DNA from 2 places in the Paenibacillus sp. PvR133 genome. Region 2 is predicted to be linked to the other one. Evidence: riboswitches for the same ligand, from Rfam matches in the RefSeq annotation. Region 2 holds a riboswitch; the other holds the start of a gene.
What was found. A riboswitch is a leader RNA that binds a small molecule or an ion and turns the genes downstream of it on or off. The one in region 2 is predicted to bind cobalamin.
Positions count from the first base shown of each region.

Region 1: it holds a riboswitch for cobalamin, as region 2 does, so the genes downstream of both, metE (5-methyltetrahydropteroyltriglutamate--homocysteine S-methyltransferase) here and JOE49_RS12510 (ABC transporter substrate-binding protein) in region 2, are expected to answer to the same signal.

Region 1 covers NZ_JAFIBS010000001.1:909,896-917,278, forward strand. The annotation lists gene JOE49_RS04010 (glycoside hydrolase family 3 protein) at 1-2,081, opposite strand, end outside; gene JOE49_RS04015 (AbrB/MazE/SpoVT family DNA-binding domain-containing protein) at 2,316-2,786, shown strand; gene JOE49_RS04020 (anaerobic ribonucleoside triphosphate reductase) at 3,078-5,027, shown strand; gene nrdG (anaerobic ribonucleoside-triphosphate reductase activating protein) at 5,024-5,521, shown strand; cobalamin riboswitch at 5,698-5,893, shown strand; gene metE (5-methyltetrahydropteroyltriglutamate--homocysteine S-methyltransferase) at 6,054-7,383, shown strand, end outside.
Region 2 covers NZ_JAFIBS010000001.1:2,848,970-2,856,352, forward strand. The annotation lists gene cbiB (adenosylcobinamide-phosphate synthase CbiB) at 1-301, shown strand, start outside; gene JOE49_RS12505 (histidine phosphatase family protein) at 340-1,098, shown strand; cobalamin riboswitch at 1,221-1,414, shown strand; gene JOE49_RS12510 (ABC transporter substrate-binding protein) at 1,623-2,630, shown strand; gene JOE49_RS12515 (FecCD family ABC transporter permease) at 2,627-3,673, shown strand; gene JOE49_RS12520 (ABC transporter ATP-binding protein) at 3,670-4,503, shown strand; gene cobT (nicotinate-nucleotide--dimethylbenzimidazole phosphoribosyltransferase) at 4,547-5,617, shown strand; gene cobU (bifunctional adenosylcobinamide kinase/adenosylcobinamide-phosphate guanylyltransferase) at 5,614-6,180, shown strand; gene cobS (adenosylcobinamide-GDP ribazoletransferase) at 6,177-7,046, shown strand; gene JOE49_RS12540 (cobyric acid synthase) at 7,085-7,383, shown strand, end outside.

The DNA.
Region 1 (7,383 bases), 1.9 Mb from region 2:
CCGCCGCGAATAATATCGTAATCTTTGATGTCGCCCAATTGATCCTCGCTCTGAACCCAGGTCATGTTCAAACGCCCCGCTGGCGCGTAGTCTCCAAATAACACATCCGCTATTGCTGTACCATGCTCTTGTCCCGCATGAGACGTGTATACGATCGCTGGAATATGCTCCTGAACCCAAGGGATGGCAAATGGATAGCTGCCCGTCAGAACCACAATCGTATTCGGATTGACGCGATACACTTCCTCGATAAGCCGTTGCTGGGAAGCTGCCAGTTCCAAGCCTGGACGGTCATTCTCTTCCTTTCCATTGATGAGCGGGTGATTTCCAACAAATACAATTGCTGTATCTGCCGCTTGCGCAGCGGCTATCGCTTCCGCTAAACCATCTGACACCGTCTCTACCTGGAATGTTTGGCTCTGTCCTAAAAATGTCGAGGATGTCGAGGATGTCGAGGCGTTACTCTCTACAGCGTTAAGTGCAGATTTTTCAGCCTCCACTACCTTTAATGAGCCCTCCGTTCCGGCAATCACTGGTTTGCCATTCCATGTTGTCCACAGATGCTCTCCTTGTCCAACAGGAGTCAGCCCAAAGACCTCTTTGACATACCAGCCATACGCTTCATCAGCTGTAACACGGAGCGTTTCCTCATCACTCGTCACGTAAGTACCCAGATGCTCATCATGTAACGTCACACTGCCATAGCCCCAATCCGTCATGGTCAATACTGTGGGCTCTCCATCCTGGGACAGGCGCATCTCACCGGAAGAATCGACTGTGAGCTTCGCTCCGTCATTCACCGCCGTCAAGGTCACGCGATTCTTACCGTCACGGTACACGACGCGTTCCTTCGTGTCCTCGCCTTCCAGCTTGGCGCGAATCGCCTCCAGCGGTGTAACCCGGTAGGGCAGCGTACCGGAATACCAGTCGCGGTACACCTCATTGCCATGCGTACCAATGACCGCTACTTTGCCACACCGGGCAGGGTTCAATGGCAAGAGTTCATGCTCATTTTTAAGCAGTACGATCTGCTCCCTCGCCGCACGCAACGACAATTCACGGGCTTGCTCTGTCATGAGAGCCTCCTCTCCGATCAAGGCATAAGGATTGTCTGCCGCCGGGTCGAATTCCCCCAAACGAAAACGGACACGGAACGTATGGAACAATGCCCGATCCAAGTCTTCTTCTTGTAGCATTCCTTGCGCCAAAGCTTCTCGAATCGCCTGCTTGGAGAGCTCCGCATCATCTGTAATGCTGTCAATTCCCGCCCGAATAGATTCGGCCACGCCAAGCGTATGGGAATCGTAATACTGATGATCGTTGACAATCCCCATGACATCACCCGCATCACTTACAACAAAGCCGTCCATCCCCCATTCGTCCCTGACAATATCGTTAACCCCATGATATAACGTAGCAGGCGTTCCATTAATCAGGTTGTAAGAAGTCATCATCGACTGTGCGCCGCCTTCCGTAAAAGGCTTTTCAAAAGCTCTTAGGTAATATTCTCGCAGGTTTCGCGGGTCTATACTGGAGGAGCCACTTCCCCGATCCACTTCATTGTTGTTACCCAGAAAATGTTTTAAAGTGGCAACCGCTTTCAAATATACCGGATGATCCCCCTGTATCCCCTTGACTAACTCCTTTGACAACTCTCCCGTCAAATACGGATCTTCACCGTAAGCTTCCTCATTGCGTCCCCATCTCGGGTCACGCTCCATATCCACCGTAGGTGCCCACAGGGTCAGACCGTTTAATTTGGGATCACGACGATAGTAAACACGTGCCTCATCTGCGATAACAGAGCCGATGAGGCGCATTAATTCCGTATCCCAAGTACATGCCAATCCTACAGGCTGAGGAAATGAAGTCGCCTCACCTAACCACGCTATCCCGTGTGCCGCTTCCGTACCGTGCTTGTAAGCTGCGACTCCCAGTCGGTCAATGGCCGGCTGGTATTGCAACATGGATTCAACCTTTTCCTCCAAGGTTAGTCGCGAAACGAGATCCCGTACACGCTCATCCAGATGAATCTTCGGATCTTGAAATAAATATTCGATACCCGTTGTTTCATGACTCATATCCGTCATCTCCTTAGCTTAATTAAGATGATAAAAAGTTCATTTATGAAAGCGTTTTAATATATCATAGCTAAAAAGGGGTACCCCGGCAACAATACCGAAAACATCCTATACTGGTTGAAAGAGAGACCGCAGCATAAAGACAAAAAAAGTTGTATTTTACCTTCAATATACAAAGCTAAAAATAATATTTTTTGGTATAATCAGGATATATCACTGAAGGAGGAAGCGCTAATGAAAAATACCGGAATGACAAGGCCTCTGGATCAATTGGGGCGGATTGTACTCCCTAAGGAAATGCGCACTACAATGGATATCAATATCGGTGATTCACTTGAATTTTTCGTAGATGAAGAAGGGTTTGTACTAAGAAAATACACCGGTGTCTCCTGCAAATTTTGCGGCGCAGTGGATTATTTAACTTATTTTCGCGACAGCTTTATTTGCGCAGAGTGCATCCAGGTATTAAAGACCGATGAAAATGTGCATGCCACAAGCACCGATGCTATCCAGGCTCAAGAAGATTCTAAGCCGACCCGAACCAATACAACCTGGCAACCCAAGCAATCTAGAGTGCAGCAAGGTGAAATGGTAAAAAAGCTACGCAAGCTGATTCAGGAACACCCGAACCTGCCACAAAAAGTATATGCCGAAATGCTAGATATTTCCCAAGGCCGGGTGTCCCAGTTGAAAAAGCTACTCTAAACCTTCTCAAAACAATATCCCAAGATCCTATACTATGTACTCGCAAGCCTATCATTTTCATCGCAACTACGATGGCCAGATATAGAGTAAGATACATATCCGTGGATGTGTCCCTTACTCTGTATCTGGCTTTTTTATGCTGCCCGCTCCTACCAATGTGACAATAGTCACATACTCTCAATGTATACGTATATACAATATATAGATCGAAACAATTGGTTAACACAAGATATCATCAATATGTTGTTTTTGTGAAAAATATATATATTTTACTATATGGAGGGTTTTACGATGAAGGTGCTGGAGGAACATCAATTATACGACATCGGCGAGCGGGTCATTGGGGCACAAGATCTGGACATGCTGCGGGAGAATGCAAATTTGAATGGAGAATCGTTCAGCGGCAAAATGAGCAAGCTTGGGTCCGAGTATGCCAAATGGTATGCGCGCCTGCGGGTACTTCCGCCTGAACTGACGAACGCGATTGACCACGGATATGTATATGTTCACGATTTGGACCAATATGCGCTCGGAACTACGAATTGTATCTTTATCCCTTTTGGTCGTTTACTGCGAGACGGCTTCAATACAGGCAACGGCTCTGTGCGCACACCGCAAACGATTATGTCCGCTATGGCACTGGTCGCCATTATTTTCCAATCTCAGCAAAACAGCCAATTCGGAGGTGTCTCCGCCAACAAAATAGATTGGGACCTTGCCCCATACGTTGCCCGGTCCTTCCGCAAACATCTGCGCAAAGGACTTCGGTTGTTCGAGGAAGAGATAGAATCCCATCTGTCTGACGATGAACTACATATGGCCAATCCCCATTTGCAAGAAGTCTGCCCTCGTTCATACGCATTCGCACGCGAAGAAACGGAAACGGAAACCCGGCAGGCTGCTGAATCGCTCATTCATAACCTGAACACCATGAGCAGTCGGGCAGGTGGACAGATTCCATTCACTTCACTGAATTACGGAATGTGCACGTCTGCTGAAGGACGGCTTGTTACTCAATCGCTGCTGGAGGCCACTATTCGCGGCTTGGGCAGCGGGGAAACTCCTATTTTTCCGCAGCATATTTTCCAATGCAAAGAGGGAATCAACCAGGCAGAAGGCGACATCAATTATGATTTGTTCTTACGGGCGGTAGAATGCTCTAGCAGACGGATGTATCCCAATTTTGTGAATGTGGATGCTACCTTCAACTTGCCTTTTTACCGTGCTGATGACCCGGATACCATTATAGCGACAATGGGTTGCCGTACCCGCACCATTTCTGACCGTTTCGGTAGAAACCGGCAGAGTGGCAAGGGAAATCTCTCCTTCAATACCATTAATCTGGTGCGGCTTGGCATTGAGTATGGTATTTGCACAGGCAAACGCCTGACACCTGACCGTGATCGCTTTGATGCGAGACTGGAAGAAGTTATGCGCATTGCGGTGGATGGCCTAATCCATCGCTATCAAATCCAGACCAGCCAACCGGCCAAAGCCTCGGACTTTATGATGCGCGAAGGGGTATGGGAAGGTGGAGAACAACTGGCGCCAGATGATAAGGTGGGAAGCGTACTAAAGCACGGTACGCTTTCGATCGGGTTCATCGGGCTGGCTGAGTGCATGAAGGCACTATACGGGAAACACCACGGGGAGGATGATTTCGTATACCGCGAGGCACAGCGAATCATCACTTCCATGCGCGTGTATTGCGATCGAATGAGTGAATATCACAATTTAAATATTACATTGTTCGCTACGCCTGCCGAAGGTCTGTCGGGCAAGTTCACATTGCTGGATCAACGTGATTTCGGAATTATTCCTGAGGTAAATGATCGAGAATATTACACGAATTCTTTTCATATTCCCGTGTATTATACGCTCCCGGCTGCTCGTAAAATCAGCTTGGAAGCTCCGTTCCATAACCTCTGCAACGCTGGTGCGATTTCATACATCGAACTGGACGGCAATGCGCGGAATAACCCGGATGCGTTTCTTAAAATTGTTCAGTACGCGCTGCATCAGAACATCGGCTATTTCTCTATCAACCACCCGGTGGATCGTTGTACGGAATGTGGTTATGAAGGGATTATCGGGACAAGCTGCCCCCAATGTGGCACAGATGAGGAGCATACACACTTTCAGCGCTTACGTCGGGTAACCGGATATCTGACAGGAGATTATACCGTTCGCTTTAATGCTGCAAAACAGGCAGAAGTTCGAGACCGGGTGAAACATAAGTGAATTTGTGTGGCTACATTCCGGAATCTCTGAACGAAGGATACGGCCTGCGCACTGTCGTGTTTATTAGCGGTTGCCGTCATGCCTGTCCCGGATGCTTTAATCCAGCGTCGTGGAGCTTCCGTGCAGGTGAGCCATTTACACCCCAACGACAACAGGAAGTCATTCGTGACATCATGGATAATCCGTTGTTGGACGGACTGACTCTCTGCGGGGGAGATCCGTTTTTCTCAGCAGCAGAATGCTCGCAATTTGTGCGTGACTTCCGCGAGGCCTGTCCCGACAGAACCGTGTGGGCTTATACTGGCTTTGTCTATGAAGATTTACTCACAGATCAGGAGCGACAGGAGCTAGCGCTTTTGTGCGATGTGATTGTGGATGGTCGTTTTGTAGAACAGCAAAAAGACCTGACCCTTCCCTTCCGGGGCAGTCGCAACCAGCGTCTGGTAGATGTAAAAGCCAGTATTCAGGCAGGCTATACCGTTTCATTGGCTTAACGCGAAGTTTACCCGGCAAGATGCTATATATCTAAGACAAGTCCCCATCATGGGTAAGGCTTGTCTTTTTTTCATATAGCTAACTGTTTCCATTGGAGTTTCTATTGCGCATCCTGTAAGTTTCACTTATGATGGTGAACAAGTATACGAGTGCATAATTATTCGTCATACCTTAACCGCATAGCTTGGAGATAGGTGTCTGTTCTATTCAGATCAGGCTTAAAAGGGAAGCCGGTGCAAATCCGGCACGGTCCCGCCACTGTAAACGGGGAACTTTCAGCTGTTCATATATCCACTGGTCCACAGACCGGGAAGGAATGCTGAGAGTCATGATCCGTAAGTCAGGAGACCTGCCTATTTTAACAACATCGCAAGTACCTACGGAAGATAGGGAGGTGTTAAGAGCAGTCGCCGTATTTTTGATTTTTTAATCACGGAGGCATTCTTTCCCCTACTTATTTTTAACTCTGGGGGAAGAATGCCTTTTTTGGTACGTAAAAATAAAACAGCTACCCACTAGGAGGAAAAGTACATGTCCATTATTGAATGGCCTGAATTGTCCGGCTTGATTAGCAGTAATCTGGGATATCCGCGTATCGGCGAAAACCGGGAATGGAAGAAAGCACTGGAACGCTTCTGGAACGGCAGCATTAACGAAAGCGAACTGCAGACGGAGATGAAAAGATTACGGTTGGAGCATCTGAGCAAGCAGCGTGACAAGGGGATTGATCGCATTCCTGTCGGAGACTTCTCCTATTACGATCACATGCTGGATACATCTGTAATGTTCGGTCTGGTACCCGAACGGTTCAACCATCGTCCCGCAGGTCCGGTTCCTCTGTCCGTATATTTTGGGATCGCTCGTGGACAGAAGGGAGCAACCGCCAGTGAAATGACCAAATGGATGAATACCAATTATCACTACATCGTTCCTGAATTGGCAAACGCAGTCCCGGTGTTCACTGAAAATAAACCCTTACAGGCTTATCGTGAAGCAAAACAAGAACTAGGCATTGATGGGAAACCGGTCCTCATCGGCCCCTATTCATTCGTTACCTTATCCAAAGGCTATGATCGTAAGGATTTGGCCACCATCGTACGAAGCTTCCTGCCACTGTACACCCGTATCCTGTCTGAACTAGCGGCAGAAGGCGTTCAGTGGGTCCAAATCGATGAACCTGTCCTAACCACCTCATTCCCGGCAGAGGATTTGGACATTATTCAGGAAGTCTATGAAGCTTTGACTCAAGCTGCGCCCTCCTTGAATATAATGCTGCAAACCTACTTTGGCAGCCTGGACCATTATGAGCGTCTGTCCGCACTTCCGGTACAGGGGCTGGGTCTTGATTTTGTGTATGATGATGGCGAAAATCTTCAGCATATATTGCAGCATGGCTTCCCTAAAGGAAAAACGCTGGGCGCTGGGGTTATTGACGGGCGCAATATATGGCGAAGCGACCTGAACGCTGTGGCTGCCCTGCTGGGTCAGTTAGCAGAACAAACCACTGCCGCACAGCTTATCGTACAGCCATCATGCAGTCTGCTGCATGTGCCAGTCAGTCTGGAGGCAGAGCACAAGCTGGACAAGGAGCTGGTGCAAGCGCTGGCCTTTGCCGATGAAAAGCTGGAGGAAATCGCCGTCCTGACGGCTGCACTTGGCAAACACGATCCTTCCGCACCCGCCAAGCTTGAGCAAAGTGCGGATGCGGTAGCCCGTTTCAACAGTTCAGCGGCACGCGTACAGACAGCTGCCGATCTGGCCGACCTGTTGGCAAAAGAGCCTCTGTCACGCAGCGTTCCTTTCGCCGAGCGTCGTGAGATTCAGCAAAATAAGCTGAAGTTGCCTCCACTGCCTACGACGA
Region 2 (7,383 bases):
GTACAAGCGAGATGCTGCAAGAAGCTGGCGCACAGTCAAGCGAGACGCTCGTCTGCACCCAAGCCCGAACAGTGGCTTCCCGGAATCGGCTGTTGCCGGTGCACTGGGGATTCGTCTTGGAGGCTATAATGTGTATCATGGCGTGCGCTCCTTTCGTGCATACATGGGCGATTGGATACGACCGCTAGAGTCGAAAGATATACGGCATACGATCCAGCTGATGTTCGCCGTGTCCAGTATGTTTGTAGGATTGTGTTTGTTAGGAGCCGCAGGTTGTTTTGCCTTGGGATGGGTGCGGTGAGGAGTGACACACTGAATAATGATCGAGCAGGAAGTGACATGATCTTGAAACAAGATATAGCAGCAAAAAGGACAGTAGAATACGCACAAAGTCCGAACTCACAGGAGGATAAGGTGCCGTATGATGCTAAAGAAGATCTGCATTGGGACATGGAACTCGTGTTAGTTCGTCACGGCACAACCTTATGGAACAAGGAACGTCGATATCTAGGACACTCCGACTTAGGTTTGCTACCGGGAGCAGAGCAGGAATTAAAGCCTTTGCAAGAAAAATTGCAAGGGCAGTCCTTTGCTCGAATCTATTGCAGCGATTTAATGCGATGTCGCCAGACCTTGCAGATCATTGTGCCGGAATCAGAATTGACGTCTGGAGGTTCCCTATCTACTATGTCTCCTATGATGGAACCACGTCTGCGAGAGCTTCATTTTGGTGAGTGGGATGGAAAAACGTATGACATGCTCAAGGATGTGTCGTTGTATCGCGCTTGGATTGATGAGCCGCAACGGATAACCCCTCCTGGAGGAGAGTCTTGGGCAGATTTAGTGAATCGTCTACGGAAATTTCTTGACTCTCTGTATGAATGGCGTGTTGCTATGGAAGTTCAACCCATGGATTTGACTGCTGCGCCACCCTCTGTTTTGGTCGTTACGCATGGTGGCGTAATTCGTCAGTTAGCTTGCATGCTGATACCGGGCCATGATTTTTGGAGTTTGAATCCGAAGCCGGGAGAAGCATTTAGGATTCAATTGAGGCTGGCAGGACGGCACAATTACATAGCAGAAATGCTTCCTCATTAGGTTAGACACCAGCGGATAAAGAGGCTGTTTGGGTTGTAAGCCGCCTCTTTTTAACCTATAATCATCAAGTAAAAGAACGGCTTGACTACCACTACATCAAATATCCAGCAGACGAGGTCGGCGCAGCGTGATGAAACTATGGTTTCCCTTGCCTGCGCTGTTAAAAGGGAAGTCGGTGTGAGTCCGGCGCGGTCCCGCCACTGTAAATGGAAACATGCCCGTTAGTCCTGCTTTATGTGCTACTAAGCATATGAAAGAATTTCAGGACATGCATTTTACCATAAGTCAGGATACCTGCCCGTCCGCCTGTCACCATAATCCTTCGAGGAAAGGATGACGTGTTCGCAGTGACTGTCCATGCGGAAAGAAGCTGCCGCCTGCGCACGATCTGCGCTAACGTGACCCCTGTGTCCTGATATGAGGATGCGGGGTTTTTTTGATAGGAAAAGAAGGCTGGATTTAGAAGATATCTGATGATGTTCAAGTAACGCTCTTAACGATTTTTTTATGAAGGGGTGCAAATCATGGCAGGAAAAAAAATAAAGGTTTGGACAACAGGTCTATTGGTTCTGATTTTGGCAGTTGTGCTGAGTGCATGTGGAGCTAATGGGAAAAATGCTGAAAATAAAGAGAACCAGACTTCTTCACAGCAGCCGGGACAGACCGTAACCGCACAAGAGCCTCCGGGCAAAACAGTTTACCCACTCACAGTTAAGGATGCAACAGGACAGGAATTTACATTCAAAAAAGCGCCGGATAAAATCGTTTCCGTCTCCCCGGCAGAAACCGAGGCGCTGTTCGCCATCGGGCTGGATAAGGAAATTGTCGGTGTCTCCGACTACTCTGATTACCCAGAAGCAGCTACGAAAAAGCCTAAAGTGGGCGGTATTATGAAACCGAACGAAGAGGCGATCATTGCTGCTAACCCGGAAGTCGTTTTTGCAGGGATATCACTTAGTGAACAGGCTACGACCAAGCTGCGCGATATGGGAATTATGATTTTTAAAACGGAACCGAAGACAGTTGAAGATGTCATGGCTAACATCGAATTGTATGGGAAAATCACCGATCATCAGAAAGAAGCGAGAGCGGTGACTGACAAGATGAGAGCAGATGTAGCTGAAGTGAAAGAAGGAATTAAAAATATCGGTAAAGGGCAGAAGCTGCGGGTATACGTCGAGTTTTCACCAGGCTGGACAGTTGGTAAAGGCGAGTTTATGGACGAGCTGATCACGTTAGCGGGCGGCGAAAATGTAGGTGCCACGCAGAAGGGGTGGTACCAAATTAGTGAGGAAAATATTATTGCTGCGAACCCTGACGTGATTTTGTACAGCAAAAGTGTCAAGGACGACAAAACTGGTCAAACGCTCGGCGAAATCATTAAAGCTCGCAGTGGATGGGATCAAATATCGGCTGTTCGCCACAACCGGGTATTTGCCGTGGATGATAATTTGATTAGTCGTCCGGGTCCACGCGTAACGGAAGGTCTCAAGGAAGTGGCCAAGGGCGTGTATCCTGAAATTTTCAAATGAACCGTAAACTGATCGGCTTTGGAGGAACAGGTCTTGTCCTGCTGTTACTGACGCTACTGCTCTGTCTTGGCATCGGCTCGGCCAAGCTTCCGGTCAGCCAGATCACGGGCATTCTGGTTAACCACCTTCCATGGTTAGGCGATACGTTTACACCGGATTGGAATACATCCTCAGAGCAAATTATTTTGAAGGTCAGATTGCCACGAGTGTTACTGGGAATGTTGGTAGGAGCAGCGCTGGCGCTGGCGGGAGCCGGATTTCAGGGTGTGCTGCGTAATCCTTTGGCTGATCCGTATACACTGGGGGTATCCTCGGGGGCTTCGGTAGGAGCGGCAGTACTGATTTATTGGGGCCTTCAATTTTCATTTGTTGGCATATGGACGCTGCCGCTAGTGGCATTTACGACCGGAATGCTGACGCTGTGGATGGTGCTGACGTTGGCACGGGAAGGTGGAAAAATTCCGACACAAAGTCTCATTTTGTCGGGTGTGGTGATGCAATCCTTTCTGGGGGCGGTTGTTTCCTTTCTGACAGCCATGTCGAAGGAGACGGTCAATGAAATATTGTACTGGACGATGGGAAGTCTTAGCCTGCGCGGTTGGTCATATACAGGAATCCTTTTACCTTATGTGGTCATAGGACTGGTATTTCTATGGAACCGGGCACGTGTGCTGAATATTTTGGCTTTGGGTGAACGTCAGGCGGCTCACATGGGAGTTCATGTAGATGCGACGAAGCTATCTGTTCTGATCATTTCCACGCTGCTGACAGCAGCCGCTGTCTCGGTATGTGGAGTGATTGGCTTTGTGGGACTCGTTGTACCGCATATCATTCGTCTGGTGACAGGACCTGATTACCGGATGATTGTTCCATTATCTGCGCTCGGTGGAGCTATTTTTATGGCTTGGGCAGATACGGCGGCTCGCACGTTGTTAGCCCCCACGGAAATTCCTCTGGGCGTGATGACGGCCTTTGTTGGGGCACCGTTCTTCGCATATCTCCTGTACCGGAACAAGAAGCTGCGCAGGGGGGAAATGCTGTGACAGAACAAAGTGAATCACAGAAGGTACATGATCGGGCGTTAGAGGTAGCGGGTCTAACACGTGCCTATGGAGAGTTCCATGCGTTAAAGAATATAAGCTGGAGCGTCGACGAAGGAACTTGGTGGGGGATTATTGGTCCGAACGGCAGTGGAAAATCCACCTTGCTGCATTTGCTTTCCGGTGTAGATCAGCCAACTTCGGGAAACGTGCATATCTATGGCAAAAAGGTCGGTAGCTACAGCAGAAAAGAGCTTTCCCGACTCATAGCCGTACTCCAACAGGAAGGGCTTCCTCCAGTGGGATACACCGTCAGGGAAGTCGTAGAAATGGGACGTTTTCCTCATCAGGACTGGCTAGGCAGGGAAAAGGGTGTTGATGTGGAGGCGATCACGGATCGCGTGCTAGAGCGATTGGGTCTTACCACGCTGGCGGACAGAGCATTGGACCGCTTGAGTGGGGGACAGCGACAGCGTGTAGCTTTGGCAAAAGTAATGGTGCAGGAGCCACGAATATTGCTGCTGGACGAGCCTACGACCTATCTGGACTTGCGCTATCAGCTTGAATTTATGGAACTGCTGGCAGATTGGCGCCAAGAAACGGGTGTGACGATCATTGCGGTCTTGCATGATCTTAACTTGACAGCCCAATTTTGCGAAGATTTGCTTGTACTCAAGGATGGAATGGTTGAAGGATTGGGAGCTTCATGGAAGTTATTAACCGAGGATCGGATTCGACGAGTATACGGTGTTGAGCCTGTGATGCTTCCGCATCCCGATAGCGGTGTGCCGCAGCTCTTGCTGCGCAGGAGTGCTTCGGATACAGCAGATTAAATAAACGATGAAATACACTTAAAAAGAGCAGGGAGTGGAAGTTATGAACAACAAGCTGCGTCAGCTGATCGATAGCATTGCCCAGCCGGATGGGGTGGCGGCCTCGGCAGCTTCAGCCCATTTGGACCAATTAACAAAGCCACCGGGAAGTCTTGGAAAGTTGGAAAGTGTGGCCATTCAGCTAGCAGGAATTACAGGAGTGGATAAGCCTGAATTTGATCGTAAAACGGTTATGGTCATGGCTGCGGATCACGGGGTGTGTGAAGAGGGAGTCAGTGCCTTTCCGGCTGAGGTTACACAGCAAATGCTGTATAACATGCTGTCAGGTGGCGCGGCAATTAATGTGCTGGCACGCCATGCGGGCGCAGATGTCAAGGTGGTAGATGTTGGCGTGAATGCGGATGTCGCTCACGCGAATCTGGTGGACCGTAAGGTACGCATGGGTACTTCGAATATAGCTAAAGGGCCAGCGATGCTGCGTACGGAAGCGGAACAGGCGGTTTTGGCCGGAGCTGAAGCCGTAGCAGAAGCGGTCAAAGGTGGCACACGGCTATTCGTTACCGGAGAGCTGGGCATCGGGAATACGACAGCCAGCGCTGCGGTCGTATGTGCTCTCACCGGACTGGAGCCGGAAGTTATCGTAGGCCGGGGGACGGGTGTAGATATGGCTGGGCTTACCCGTAAAATATCGGTTGTCTGCCGTTCATTGGACGTGAACCAGCCAGATGCAAATGATGCGTTCGACGTACTCACTAAGGTCGGCGGTCTGGAGATTGCCGCCTTGGCAGGAGTCATCCTCGGGGCAGCCGCACATCGCTGTCCAGTCGTGTTGGACGGCTTTATTTCAGGCGCAGCCGCCCTCGTAGCGCGTGCACTTGCGCCTGCTAGCGCTGCGTACATGCTCGCTTCGCACGCCTCGGACGAGCGCGGGCACGCGGCGGTGCTCCGCCAGCTCAAGCTGGAGCCCATGCTTCATTTGGACATGCGGCTCGGGGAGGGCACAGGCGGTGCGCTTAGCTTGCACCTGATTGATGCGGCGTGCCGCATTATGCGCGAAATGGCGACCTTTGCCGATGCAGGCGTATCGGACGGTCAGGGAGCCGCGCAGCGATGAAAGCGCTCGTGACTGGCGGGGCACGCAGCGGGAAAAGCGGCTTTGCCGAGCGATTATGCATGTCGCGCGCGCCTGGCGCCTGCTACATTGCAACGGCGCAAGCCTATGACATGGAGATGAAGGAGCGCATCGCCCTTCATCGGGTCCAGCGCGAGTCTGCCGGATACGACTGGCAGACGCTGGAGGAAGCGCAGGCGCTGCCGGAGCTGCTGCGACGGCTTGGCGGCGATCAAGCGTCGCAGCCATCACCCGCGCCTATGGTGCTAGTCGACTGCCTAACCCTGTGGCTGTCGAACGTGCTACTGGCCGCAGGCGAGGACGGCGAAGCTGCGTCCAGAGCTGCCATTAATGAACTGGCGGCAGCTGTGGAGCAGTATCCGGGGCAGCTCGTCATCGTGACCAACGAGGTTGGTGACGGTATTGTGCCCGAATATCCGCTTGGTCGGCTGTATCGGGATTTGAGTGGGGTTATGAATCAGCGGATTGCCCGTCTTTGTGATGAAGTATTTTTGGTGACGGCGGGCATTCCCGTAGAACTCAAACAGTTGGAATATAAGCTATGAGCCGCGAACGTCAGGCTGTTGCTGCGGCTTTTCAATTTTTAACGCGTCTTCCGGTGAAGGCGGAATTGGATTTTTCCCCGGATTTGCTTAAACGCAGTGCAAGTTATTATCCGCTGGTCGGAGTGGTTATTGGCATCATTGTCTGGGGCTTTGCGGCGCTTACTTCTATGGTGTTGCCGCCGTTGCCGTGTGCGATTCTTACGCTTGTTGTCTGGGTTTGGTTGACGGGCGGATTGCATTTGGACGGGTGGATGGATGCGGCTGATGCCTTGTTCAGCTACCGATCCCGTGAGCGGATGCTGGAGATTATGAAGGATAGCCGTGTAGGAGCAATGGGCGTTATTGCTTGTGTGTTGCTACTCATGCTCAAGGCTTCTTTGCTGTATACAGTGTTGGTTGAACGGAATGTGTCTGGCTTACTGCTGCTTCCGATGGTTTGGAGCCGCTGGTTTATGGTACATGCAATGAAGCGCTGGCCTAAAGCCCGTAATGATGATGGGCTGGCTGCGCGTTTTGCTGATATGAGTGGTGGCCGCGTAGGGTTAGCCGTATTCTGGGCTGTATTAGTGACCCTGAGTGCTGCCGTAGGACAATATCTTCTGGCAGGTTTGGCTACAGCAACAAGGGATACTGGGAATCTGTCGTTGGCAGGATCAACCATACAGACGTTCCTTTCATATTCTCAGAGCCTTCCAATCTCGATAGGTTTTGTGTTGATTCCGGTCTTGGCTTACGGTGTTGGAACCTTCACGGCAAACCGTATTAACCGCCGCTTGGGTGGACTTACGGGAGATATATACGGAACTTTAAACGAATTGCTGGAGACTGTTTTATTGTTGTTTATTGTAATTTTGTACGGGTTGTGACCAGATTTGAAATGAATTCGTTAAAGGGGAAGAGGCAATTGTCAACTTTCGAACCGTCCTGCACGAACCCGGCAGCCGTATTGATGCTTCAAGGAACAGCGTCGGATGTGGGCAAAAGCGTGGTGACAACTGCGCTTTGCCGTATTTTTACGCAGGACGGATATCGTCCCGCACCGTTTAAGTCGCAAAATATGGCGTTAAACTCTTATGTTACCGAGGACGGCAAGGAAATTGGACGCGCTCAGGGGGTGCAGGCTGAGGCCTGCGGTATTGAGGCCACGACTGACATGAATCCGATTCTGATTAAGCCAGTCAAAGATATGCACTCACAAATTGT